Regions from separate parts of the uncultured Bacillus sp. genome, predicted to be linked through region 2. Evidence: riboswitches for the same ligand, from Rfam matches in the RefSeq annotation. Region 2 holds a riboswitch; the other holds the start of a gene.
What was found. A riboswitch is a leader RNA that binds a small molecule or an ion and turns the genes downstream of it on or off. The one in region 2 is predicted to bind thiamine pyrophosphate.
Positions count from the first base shown of each region.

Region 1: linked by a shared signal. The riboswitch ahead of thiU (HMP/thiamine ABC transporter substrate-binding protein ThiU) and the one ahead of Q5C82_RS16920 (acetylornithine deacetylase) in region 2 are both predicted to bind thiamine pyrophosphate.

Region 1 is NZ_CATYRA010000009.1:108,369-114,027, reverse strand. Features, by position in the region: gene Q5C82_RS15510 (ABC transporter ATP-binding protein) at 1-930, opposite strand, end outside; gene Q5C82_RS15505 (ECF transporter S component) at 917-1,516, opposite strand; gene thiU (HMP/thiamine ABC transporter substrate-binding protein ThiU) at 1,518-2,120, opposite strand; TPP riboswitch at 2,217-2,329, opposite strand; gene ykoG (two-component system response regulator YkoG) at 2,432-3,118, shown strand; gene Q5C82_RS15490 (ATP-binding protein) at 3,122-4,486, shown strand; gene Q5C82_RS15485 (PepSY domain-containing protein) at 4,483-5,157, shown strand; gene Q5C82_RS15480 (PepSY domain-containing protein) at 5,249-5,659, shown strand, end outside.
Region 2 is NZ_CATYRA010000011.1:71,358-77,016, reverse strand. Features, by position in the region: partial or broken gene sepF (cell division protein SepF) at 1-160, opposite strand, end outside; gene Q5C82_RS16935 (YggS family pyridoxal phosphate-dependent enzyme) at 157-849, opposite strand; gene pgeF (peptidoglycan editing factor PgeF) at 856-1,692, opposite strand; gene Q5C82_RS16925 (YlmC/YmxH family sporulation protein) at 1,854-2,099, opposite strand; gene Q5C82_RS16920 (acetylornithine deacetylase) at 2,182-3,462, opposite strand; TPP riboswitch at 3,550-3,652, opposite strand; gene Q5C82_RS16915 (ABC transporter ATP-binding protein) at 3,665-4,459, opposite strand; gene sigG (RNA polymerase sporulation sigma factor SigG) at 4,613-5,395, opposite strand; gene sigE (RNA polymerase sporulation sigma factor SigE) at 5,535-5,659, opposite strand, start outside.

The DNA.
Region 1 (5,659 bases), on a different contig from region 2:
TTTGAAAATCGTCTGCTGTCCTCTCGTGAACGAAAGGCTGTTGACTTCCAGCACACTCTTCCCGGAAGGAGCTTCATCCTTTTCGGCATGCCCGGTAAAGGGTTCTTTGAAAAGCGTTTCTTTTGATAAAGTAAACGGCATACTGCGTTTTTCCTGCAGGTCACACACTTTTGGAATCGCGATGCCCATTTGCTTTAGAGTTTCCGCTTCGTGCTGAAATAGATCTTCCGTCCGGCCATCGAGCGCTTTTTTGCCTGCTTTGTCCAGCACGATTGTTCTCTCAATCCAAGGCGTCCATTCATCAAGCTGGTGCTCAATGACGAGGAGGCTGAAGCCTTTTTCTTGCTGAAGATCTTTCATCATGTGAACGAACTCCCGAGCTGAATAAGGATCTAATAAAGAAGTTGGCTCATCTAACATAATAAGCTCAGGCTCCATCGCCAAAATACAGGCGAGAGCCACTTTCTGCTTTTGTCCTCCTGACAGTGCAGATATTGTTTTTTCTTTTAAATGGGTAATACGTAATTTTTCTAATACGGCATCAATCTTCTCTGTCATCTCTTCTCTCGGAACCTGCAGATTTTCCAGCCCAAAAGCGATTTCGTCCTCAACCGTCAGCATGCAAAACTGCTGATCCGGGTCCTGAAAGACGACCCCGCAATGCTGAGCAATCGTTTCGGAGGTTTCAGCGTCTGTGACCGGTTTTTGAAATAAAAATACATGTCCGGACTGTATGCCGTCGCAAGCCTCCGGGTAAAGACCGTTTAAACAAAGGGCGAGCGAGCTTTTTCCGCACCCGCTCGGCCCCAGCAATAAAGCGCATTCCCCTTTTTGCAGCGAAAACGAAATGTTTTGAAACACCGGTTTCTCGTCTTCTTCATAAGAGAAGCTGAGCTGGTCAACCGTCAGGAGCTCATCAAAGGCTTGCATGTTCTGATGCCCGCTTCCGTTTCTTTTTCAGTTCCTTTCCGAGTGCCATTCCGTTTAACACACCCGTATAAGCAAGAGAGTCACTGATTGCTTTTCCGAGCAGCCCCGCAAGCAACGCGCCGGAAATCAGACGGATCACAAGCATAATAAGAAGATAACCTGGTGAATAGGCTGCATAGCCAGAAACAAAGAGATCGTAGAAAAAGCTGGCTACTGAAGATCCCATTCCTGCCAGCAGAAGGACAGGCAGAGAGTATACTTTCCAGCGCGTCGCGAGAAATACAGCCTCAGCCCCGAGACCTTGAACAATACCGATGACGATGACCATCGGGCCAGACGGATTTCCCAGCAGGCACTCAACGAGAGCGGCAATGATTTCAGAAACAAGCGCTGCGCCCGGTTTTCGAATAATGTACGCAGCGATGACGGAAACGATAAACCAAATGCCGTAAATCGGTTCATAGGCGATTGGCCCGAACATACCTGCAAGTACGTTTCCGAAATGCGTGAATAATAAATAAACAACGGCAAAAACGATACTGATAACGGACATGATGACAATTTCTTTTACTTTCCAGCTTTTCATTTTATCCCTGCTTTCTGTTTTTTCTTGATGGACTGTTAGCCGAGAGATTCACAGTCATGGTTACGTGGTTTGTTTGCTGTTCAGCCATGCGGAAAACGGCCTCCAGTGTTCTGAACACGTCATGCGCATCCCCGTCAAGCTCACTCGCATAATGGACACCTTGTACGAAGGTGCCTTCTGCTTTCGCAATATCGAGAGCTTCCATGATCAAGCCCATATAATCCGGCTCATTCATCGGATAAAGCGCAAATTGGCACGGCGCTTCCGCGAACAGGCTTCGGACAGCATCTTCATTGACACGCTTATCGTTTACAGAAAGATATGTATCTCCCTGTGTATCGCCCGGGCATCCGATGGAAAACGTCCCGTTCATGACGATGTGTTTTTCGCTGTTCGCCGCATAAAGGTAAATGGCTTTGGCAGCGTCGAATACATGATCAATCGATCCGCGCAAGACTGTGCTGATATGATCTGTTTTCGTCCAAACCTTAGATGTGTCGGTTTTTTTCAGCGCTGACTTGATCACACTGATAAAATCATCCGTCATCGGGTATAAAGAGAACCGAAAACCGGCGATTCTGCTTGTCCCGCAAATATGATCCATTTCTCCGACCTCCTGTTTTTTTGGTAAAATAAAAAACTGCATATCCTAAGGGAATATGCAGTCATAGATCGATTAAGCGCACAAAAAAATACACCATTCGGTCAACCTGCACTTCCCCACGCTGGTATTATCCAGATCGGGTCATAAGGGATCAAAGCGCGTGTTTGCGCGCTTTATCTCAGCCAAAAACAGCACCCCTAGTGCTTTCCGTATACAATTTTTTATTTTGACATCATAATAGATGATAAGAATCATTTTGTAAACAATGAAATCATTTTTTTTCATATAGGGACAGGAGAGGATGATCAAATTTGGAAAAAGGGCACATATTAATCGTGGAAGATGAGGAAAAAATCGCCAGGGTGCTCCAGCTTGAATTGGAATATGAAGGATATAATGTCACCATTAAATACAATGGCACTGAAGGACTGAATGCGGCCGCGGAAGGCAGGTATTCCTTAGTGCTTCTAGACGTCATGCTTCCGGGACTTAGCGGCCTGGAAGTGCTGCGCCGCTTGAGAAAAACGGATCAGCAGACACCGGTCATTTTATTAACGGCACGCGACAGTATCCCTGATAAGGTAACAGGGCTGGACATCGGTGCGAATGACTACGTCACCAAGCCGTTTGAAATTGAGGAATTGCTTGCGAGAATCAGGGTGGCGCTGCGCCAAAATGGAACAAAAACAGAAGATATCGACACCTTTCTTACATATGACGACTTGCGGGTGAACGAAAAAACCCGTGAAGTGAGGCGCGGAGACAAAGAGGTGGAATTAACGCCCCGGGAATTTGATTTGCTCGTCTATATGCTGAAACATCCGCAGCAAGTGCTGACACGGGAACAGATTCTAAACTCTGTATGGGGATTTGATTATATCGGTGATACAAATGTGGTGGACGTTTACATCAGATACATCAGAAAAAAACTGGACTATCCTTACGAAAAACAGCTGATCCATACTGTTCGAGGGGTCGGCTATGCCATTAAGGGGTAAACGATGAAGCTGAAGACCAAGATTCATCTGTACACATCAATATCGCTGCTGGTTTTATTAATTTTGGTCCATACCGCAGTCTATCTCATTTTTTCGTCCGCGCTGACCTCAAAGGATGCAGGTAGGCTTGCGGATGAGACGGATAACATTGCCGAAGCGCTACATGCTGCTGAAACAGAAGGAGTCGCTTTGCAGGACATGCTGCAGGCTTATCTTCCGGCAAACGGCATGGTTCGTGTAGTGAATGGTGATCAAAAAGCCGTCATGACCATGACAAAAGAAAAAGCGTATAAACATTTTCCAATCTCTTATCACAGCGGGGAAACGGTAGATGTAAGGAAACATGACGGCAAACTGTTTGCTGAGGCTGCTGTTCCCGTTATTTGGACCGATGGGCAAGTGGTATCTCTTCAGCTGGTTGAAAGGCTGGAGAACACAGAGGAGAGTCTGTTTCTGCTAAAAATCATTTTAATCGCTGCAAGTGCTGCTGTCTGTATCGCTTCTTTTTTTGCCGGCAGCTTGCTTGCCCGCCGTATCATCAATCCGATCAGACGATTAATGATGACGATGAAAGACATACAGCGGGAGAAAGCATTTAAAACAATTTCTTTGGAAGGTCAGTCGTACGACGAGTTATATCAAATGGGGCTGACATTTAATGAGATGGCGATGATGCTGAAAGAGCATTATGATAAACAGCAGCAATTCGTTCAAGATGCTTCACACGAATTGAAAACCCCGCTCACAATTATAGAAAGCTACAGCAGCCTGATGAAACGGTGGGGGGCAAAAAAACCGGAAGTGCTTGAGGAATCGATAGAAGCCATTCATTCAGAAGCGGTGCATATGAAAAAACTGACCAATCAGCTTCTGGCGTTGGCCAAAAGCCATAAAGGACTTGAGCTTGACCTCAAAACAATCGATCTGGTTGAAGTATCGCGCGCCGTCATGCAAACGCTCCAGCCCGTCTATCAGCGTGATATTTTGCTTGAAACTGATAAGGAGAGCCTGTTTGTTGCAGCTGATGAAGAACGCATCAAGCAGCTGCTGACCATTTTGCTCGATAATGCCATAAAGTATAGTGAAAAAGCCATTGTGTTGTCGGCCGGAACGAGGAATGGCCGGCCGTTTCTGTCTGTTAGAGATAAAGGCATCGGAATACCTGAGGAGCATATCCCGCACCTGTTCGAACGGTTCTACCGGGCGGATGAGGCACGAAACAGAAAAACAGGCGGAACGGGTTTAGGCCTTTCCATTGCCAAGCAAATCGCCGATGAACACGGCATTGAGCTGTCTGTAAAAAGCAAGCCTGGAGAAGGAACAGATGTTATCATGCAATTCAGAGAACAGAATGGGGGAGGCCGATGAACATAAAAGCAGTATTTGCTGCGGGAGCAGCGGTTTTAGCCGTCATCATCTGTGCAGTTCTCATCATTCGGCAAACCCATGAGGATGTACTGTCAAAGGAGGCTGTCGTAAAAAAAGTAGAAGCCTCTTATGAAGGAAAGGTCACGAAAGTAACACAGTCAAAGGATAAAAAAACATATGACATGACCCTTGAAAATCCAAAGGGAACTTATTTTATAAAAGCTGACGCAAAATCAGCTAACATTCTTTCGATGAACAGAGTAAAAGCGATGAATCCATCTGCCATGACAGAAAAAGAAGCCGAGCATCTCGCGCTTGAGCGGGTGCCGGGAACCGTCAAAAAACAAACACAACAGAATCGTGTTGCCACATATACCATTCAAAAAGAAGATGGAGAAACATACGAAGTGAAGATAGACATGAATGCAAAAGCAGTCGTGTCTGCTGATCGAATCAGCGGTGAAGATCAACAAAAAACACCGATTACGAAAAAAGAAGCCAAAACCATTGCTGAGCGAGAAACGGGCGGGACAGCGGATGACGCAGATCTCGAAAAAAGTGAGGGCACTCTCATCTTTGAAGTGGATGTTGATCTTCCGGATGATAAAGAAGCGACTGTGAAAATTAATGCCTACACCGGAAAGGTTGCAAACATTGTGTATGAGGACTGACGGGTTCTCATCAAATTCTCATCTTTCTCTCGTTTTCCTTTCATGTTGAGTGTGTAAACTGAACTCATACAAAACAAAGGAGGAATCACGTATGCTTAAGAAAAGATGGATGGTTGGTCTTTTAGCAGGGTGTTTAGCGGCTGGCGGATTCAGCTACAATGCGTTTGCAAAAGAAAACAATGAAAACACACAGTCTGTTTCTTCCAAGACTGATGCACTCACTGAACAGGAAGCGAAATCAATAGCCAAAACGGTTGTTGACGGCACAGTGGACGACATCGACAGAGACATTTACAACGGCAAAGAAGTCTATGAAGTGGAGATCGAAAAAGACGGTGAAGACTACGACGTTTATGTAGATATCAATACAAAACAAGCGCTCAATGACCCGTTAAAGGAGAAAGCAGAACAAGTCATCATCACAAAAAAAGAAGCTGAAGAAATTGCCTTAAAGCAAACAAATGGAACCGTAACAGAAAGCAAGCTTGATGAAGACGACGGC
Region 2 (5,659 bases):
CTCACTACATTCTGTTTGCCCGCAGGTTTGTTTGCGGTATAAGCCGGTTTTTCCTTTTGCTCATGCTCTTCATGAGATTCTTGCTCTGTCTCAATATATTCATATTCGTATTCTTCATCTTCCATTGAGAAAAAGTTTTTCAGTTATTTTTCATACTCATTGCTGTACACCCCCTGTTTCATTTCCGACTAACGATGAGCCGATTCTAATATAAGTAGCCCCTTCTTCAATTGCAATTTCAAAATCATTTGACATGCCCATCGACAGTTCAGTACACGGAGCGTTCGGCTGTTTCAGCTCCTGAACCTGATCACGGAGTTCTCTCAGCGCTCTGAAACAGCTTCTGATCTCATCTTGATCATCAGTCAGCGGAGCCATAGTCATCAGTCCGGCCACAACGATGTGTTCGAAACCGGAAAGCTCCTGTATGAATGGAATGACTTCTTCTTTTTTCATGCCGTGTTTAGAAGGCTCAAGAGAGGTATTGACCTGTACAAAGCATTGGACAGTACCTTCAGCCCGTTTTTCAATTTCTTTAGCTAATGAGAGCCGGTCTAAGGAATGGATATAGGAAACCGAATTGACGACAGCTTTTGCTTTTCTTGATTGCAGACTGCCGATAAAATGCCATTCCGGATCCCCTTTTATCATTTCCTGTTTACGGAGCAGTTCCGCATCCCGATTCTCTCCGAGGCAGGTGATGCCCGCATCCACTGCCTCCTGTGCTCTTTCAGGCGATACATATTTTGTGACTGCAATAACCGTAACTTCATCGGAGCTGCGGCCCGATCTGTTACATGCTTCGTTTATTCGTTCGTTTATATGTCGTAAATATTCAACAACACGCAAGATCTTTTATGCCTCCTTCATTCCGATAAAGGACATCATCCGTCCAGTTTTCCCCTGTTCGCGGCGATGAGAATAGAAAAGAGACGGCTCACTTTCCGTGCATAAACCACTGACAGAAATCTGTTCATTTGCCAAACCGCTGTCGATCAATATAAGGCGGTTCAGCTCTTTCAGGTCAAGCTGATATTGTGCCTGTGCCGTCTGATTTACGGCACGTTCTGCGGAAACCGGCAATGCCCGGACAGCATCCATAACACGATCGTCTACTGTATAGCATGCTCCGCTGATAGACGGTCCAATAACAGCATAAATATCTGAGAGATTTGAACCTTCTTGCTCGGTCCATTGCTTCACCATTTCTCTGCCAATCTGTTTGACAGTGCCTTTCCACCCGGCATGGGCGACCCCGACAAGCGATTTAACCGGATTATAAAAGAAAAGAGGCACACAATCAGCAAAACATAATGCCAAAAACACATTCTTTTCATTTGTATAGAGCCCGTCCGTTGCTTTTAGAGCCGTGTGATACTCACGGGCGCCTTTTCCCCTATCCCTCTGCGTCACTTTCTGAACGCGATTATCATGTGTCTGATCAGCAAATACCCAAGACTGCAAATCAATATTAAACATATCGGCAATATATTCACGATTTTTAACTACATCTGCATCTTTGTCATGAACGTGCAATCCTGTATTTAACGATTCAAAAGGCTTTTGGCTGACACCGCCGTTTTTCGTAGTAAATCCGGCAATGACTTCTCTGTTGTTTTGATTCGTTTGTGTCCAGTCTTGTATCATGAGTGTCGAGGGTGTGGTAAGACTGAATGGGTGATATGTATTCATGATGATCCAACCTTTCGACAAACATTTAAAAAAGCGGAATTTCCCACTTATTTTACCACATCTTTCTGCATTCGTTGAGCGCCGATTTGTATATTTCTAAATGAAATGTGCCGGAAGAATCCAGACTTCCGGCATTTGCCAATCCGCAGCAGACGAACAAGTTATGCATGCGGTTCATTTAATCGGACCAAGATTACATCTTCCCCGATTTTTACTATATTTCGCCATGGAATGACCAATTCCTCTTCTTTTCCAAAAAATCCGAGAACTTTCCCATTTCCACCTAGTATGATCGCCTGAATTTTTCCAGTGGTCACATTGATATCTATATCACCAATGCTCCCCAGCTTTTTTCCGTTTGAGACATTGACGACATCCTTCACCTGAAATTCTGAAATGCTGATCATTCCATCACGTCCTTTTTCCGTCCTTTTTTCAAGTATATGAACGGGCAGGCTGAACCTTGTCAGCAAGAAGAAATTTTCATGGTCACTGTTCTTTTTTACGGCTGCACCAGCTGATGATAAAATTGAGCATAATTTTCGTATAATCTACCAGTTGCTCAATCGATACCTCCTCGTTCACGGCGTGTGCATTATGCAGATCTCCAGGTCCGTAAATCACGCTTGGAATGCCGGCATTATACAGCCATCCTCCGTCTGTAACGGATTGAGAAACGTCCATAACCGGGCGCTCACGTTTCACTTTCTCATGAGACGCTGTAAGCGCTGATACGCCTGGGTGGCCAGGGTCAACTTCCAGTGCCGGAAAAATTTCTCCTCTGTCTTCAATCATAGATGAACCTCCCCACTTGAAGACAGGGCGGTTTTCCCTAAGCCAAATATCACTGTCACTCAGCCGGTTAATGTAATCTTCTATTTCTGCTGCCACTTGTTCATGAGTTTCATTCGGGTAAAAATGGACTGTGATCCACAGCCGGCACTCGTCCGCTATAAAAGCCGCATGTCTGCCGCCTTCTATGACAGCCGGGTTTATCGTATTTGTGCCTGGTTTAAAACCGGGATACCTTTTCATGATAGACCAGTGGCGCTCCAGTTCTCCGAGCCCCGCAATGATTTTTGCCATTTTTTCAATTGCGCTTGCCCCGAATGTTCCTCCGCCTGCGTGAATCATATTCCGCCTCGTCCCATCATGAAACGTTTGACTGCTTTTGATTTCAATCCATCCTGTAATGACACCGCCTTGACCTTGAATATGCATATCGCTCGTATCCGCGACAACTGCAAAATCAGCATGATAGCCCCTCTTGCAGCATTCAAGCGTGCCGGCTTCTCCAACTTCCTCCCCGATAACCGATTGCAGAATAAAATCACCGGGAAGTTCAATGTCGGCTTCACGAATCAATTTCACCGCAAACAGCACACACGCCATTCCGCCTTTCATATCAGAAGCGCCCCGCCCGATTAAGAGACCGTTTTTTTCAATTGGATGAAACGGATCATGCTCCCACTCCTCATCCTCTTTTACCTCTGCCACATCTACATGGCCATTGATGATCAAGCTATGATAATCTGCTGAATCTGTTCCCTTTAGTAGACCTACAACATTGGGATCTCCTGGGTACACGTCCCATTTATCGATCGAGAATCGCATTTCCTTTAAAAACCCAGCAATCCAAGACTGAATGCCGTCGGTATTTCTTGCAGGCGGAGCAGGTGTTTTATAGGAAATCAGCGTTTTTGCTAGCTGAATAAGCTCCTCCTTTTGATCTTCCACCTTTGTTAACAGAGAGTCTATTTGTTGATTCAATGCGATCCGCTCCTATTCTTTAAAATCAAAAAAGCCGTTTCAAATGTTATGAAACGGCTTAATAAAAACAAACAGAGTCCTATGTACTCCGTTTTTTCACCGCTTCCCTCCGCTGGCATGATCCAGATCAGGTCAAAAGGGTTAAGACAAATGTCTCTCTCAGCTTCGCAAAGCACCCCTAGGATGAATCGATATGTGTTTGTCAGGCATTCGTTATCGGCTCGGCTCTTGTTAAAAACGGCCGATCCTGATTCCATAATACATGGATTGGCGTATCAAAAAAAGCGGAAAGTATGTGATCAGTAAGCATTTCCTTTATTGCTCCCGATTTAAAGACCTCTCCCTGTTTTAACAAAAGGGCTTTGTCAAAGACCGGCAAAATTTCTTCCGCATGATGAGTCACGTAAAGGATCGATGGCGCATTTTCTTTATTTGCAATGTATGTAATCGTGTCTAACAGCTTTTCCCGGGCAATAAAATCCAGCCCTGTGACCGGTTCGTCCAGTATCAGCAGCTCCGGATCAGCCATAAGCGCTCTTGCAATCAGGGCTCTTTGTTTTTCTCCTTGAGAAAGGGTTTCATAGCGGCGGTCGGCAAATTCAATTGCTCCCAAGTCCTCTAACAAACCAATCGCTTTTTCCCTGATTTCTGCACTTGGTGTTTCATATAATCCAATCGAAGCGTAAGCTCCGCTCAAAGCAATTTCAAATGCTGAATCTGCCGGATAAAATTTTTGCTGAAGCGCCGCTGAGACGAGGCCGATTTTCCGTCTAAGTTTCTCTCCAAGCTCCGTTTTACCAAATTCATGGCCAAGCACCTCCATCTCGCCCGATGTTGGAAAATAATATGAGCAAAGCATATTTAACAGGGCTGTCTTTCCGGCGCCATTCAGTCCGTAAAGCACCCAATTTTCCTTTTCTTCCACCTTCCAATGAATATCTCTCAGTATCCATTTTCCATTCCGTTTTAGTGAGACATTGTCAAGCTGCAAAATCATCGTGGTCCTCCTCTTTACTGCCCTTTTATAATTATTTAAATTTTCATAAAACTTTGTACGAACTAGGATACCTTATTTTTTCCAAAACGTAAACCGCCCGCAATCAATAGAAAAGCCTTTAAAACACAATCGTTTTAAAGGCTTTCTATTTCATTATTGATGGATATTTTTATTCATTTGTTTGATAGCCGCTTTTTCAAGTCTGGACACCTGTGCTTGGGAAATCCCGATTTCCTCGGCTACTTCCATTTGAGTTTTCCCTTGGAAGAATCGCTTTCTCAGGATCATTTTTTCCCTATCATTCAGTCTTCTCATGCCCTCTTTTAAAGCCAGCTCTTCAATCCATTGTGAATCTTTATTGCGCTCATCACTGATTTGATCCATCACATAGATCGGGTCTCCACCGTCGTTATAGATCGGTTCAAATAGAGAAACCGGATCCTGGATGGCATCAAGCGCAAACACGATTTCCTCATGCGGTACTTCAAGAACTTTTGCGATGTCTTCTGCAGTCGGCTCCTTGCTTGTCTCACTGATTAACCGCTCTCTTACCTGAAGTGCCTTATAAGCGATATCCCGGAGTGATCTTGAGACACGGATCGGGTTATTATCGCGTAAATACCTGCGGATCTCTCCGATAATCATAGGTACAGCGTATGTTGAAAACTTAACATTGTGGCTTAGGTCAAAATTATCAATGGATTTCATTAGTCCGATGCAGCCGACCTGAAATAAGTCATCAACATACTCTCCTCTGTTATTAAATCTTTGAATGACACTTAAGACAAGACGCAAGTTCCCGTTTACAAGCTTTTCTCTTGCTGAATCATCGCCTTCATCCTGCAGCTGCCTAAACAGCTTTCTCATCTCTTCATTCTTGAGTACTGGTAATTTGGAGGTATCCACCCCGCAGATTTCGACTTTATTTCTCGACACTTTTTTCCCTCCCTACAGGAGCTGCTGTACAACGTTAAGTATCTCCTTGGGTGGGAAAAATATGCACTTTACTCAGACCGAAAAAAAGTCACAATTGGCAAATCCTTGTAGAATCAAGGGATTACCCGCAAAAAATTTTTTACACCATTTTGTTGAATTCTTTTCGCAATCTTTTAATGATTCGTTTCTCAAGACGAGAAATATAGGACTGGGAAATCCCCATCATATCCGCTACATCCTTTTGGGTCTTTTCCTCTTCGCCGA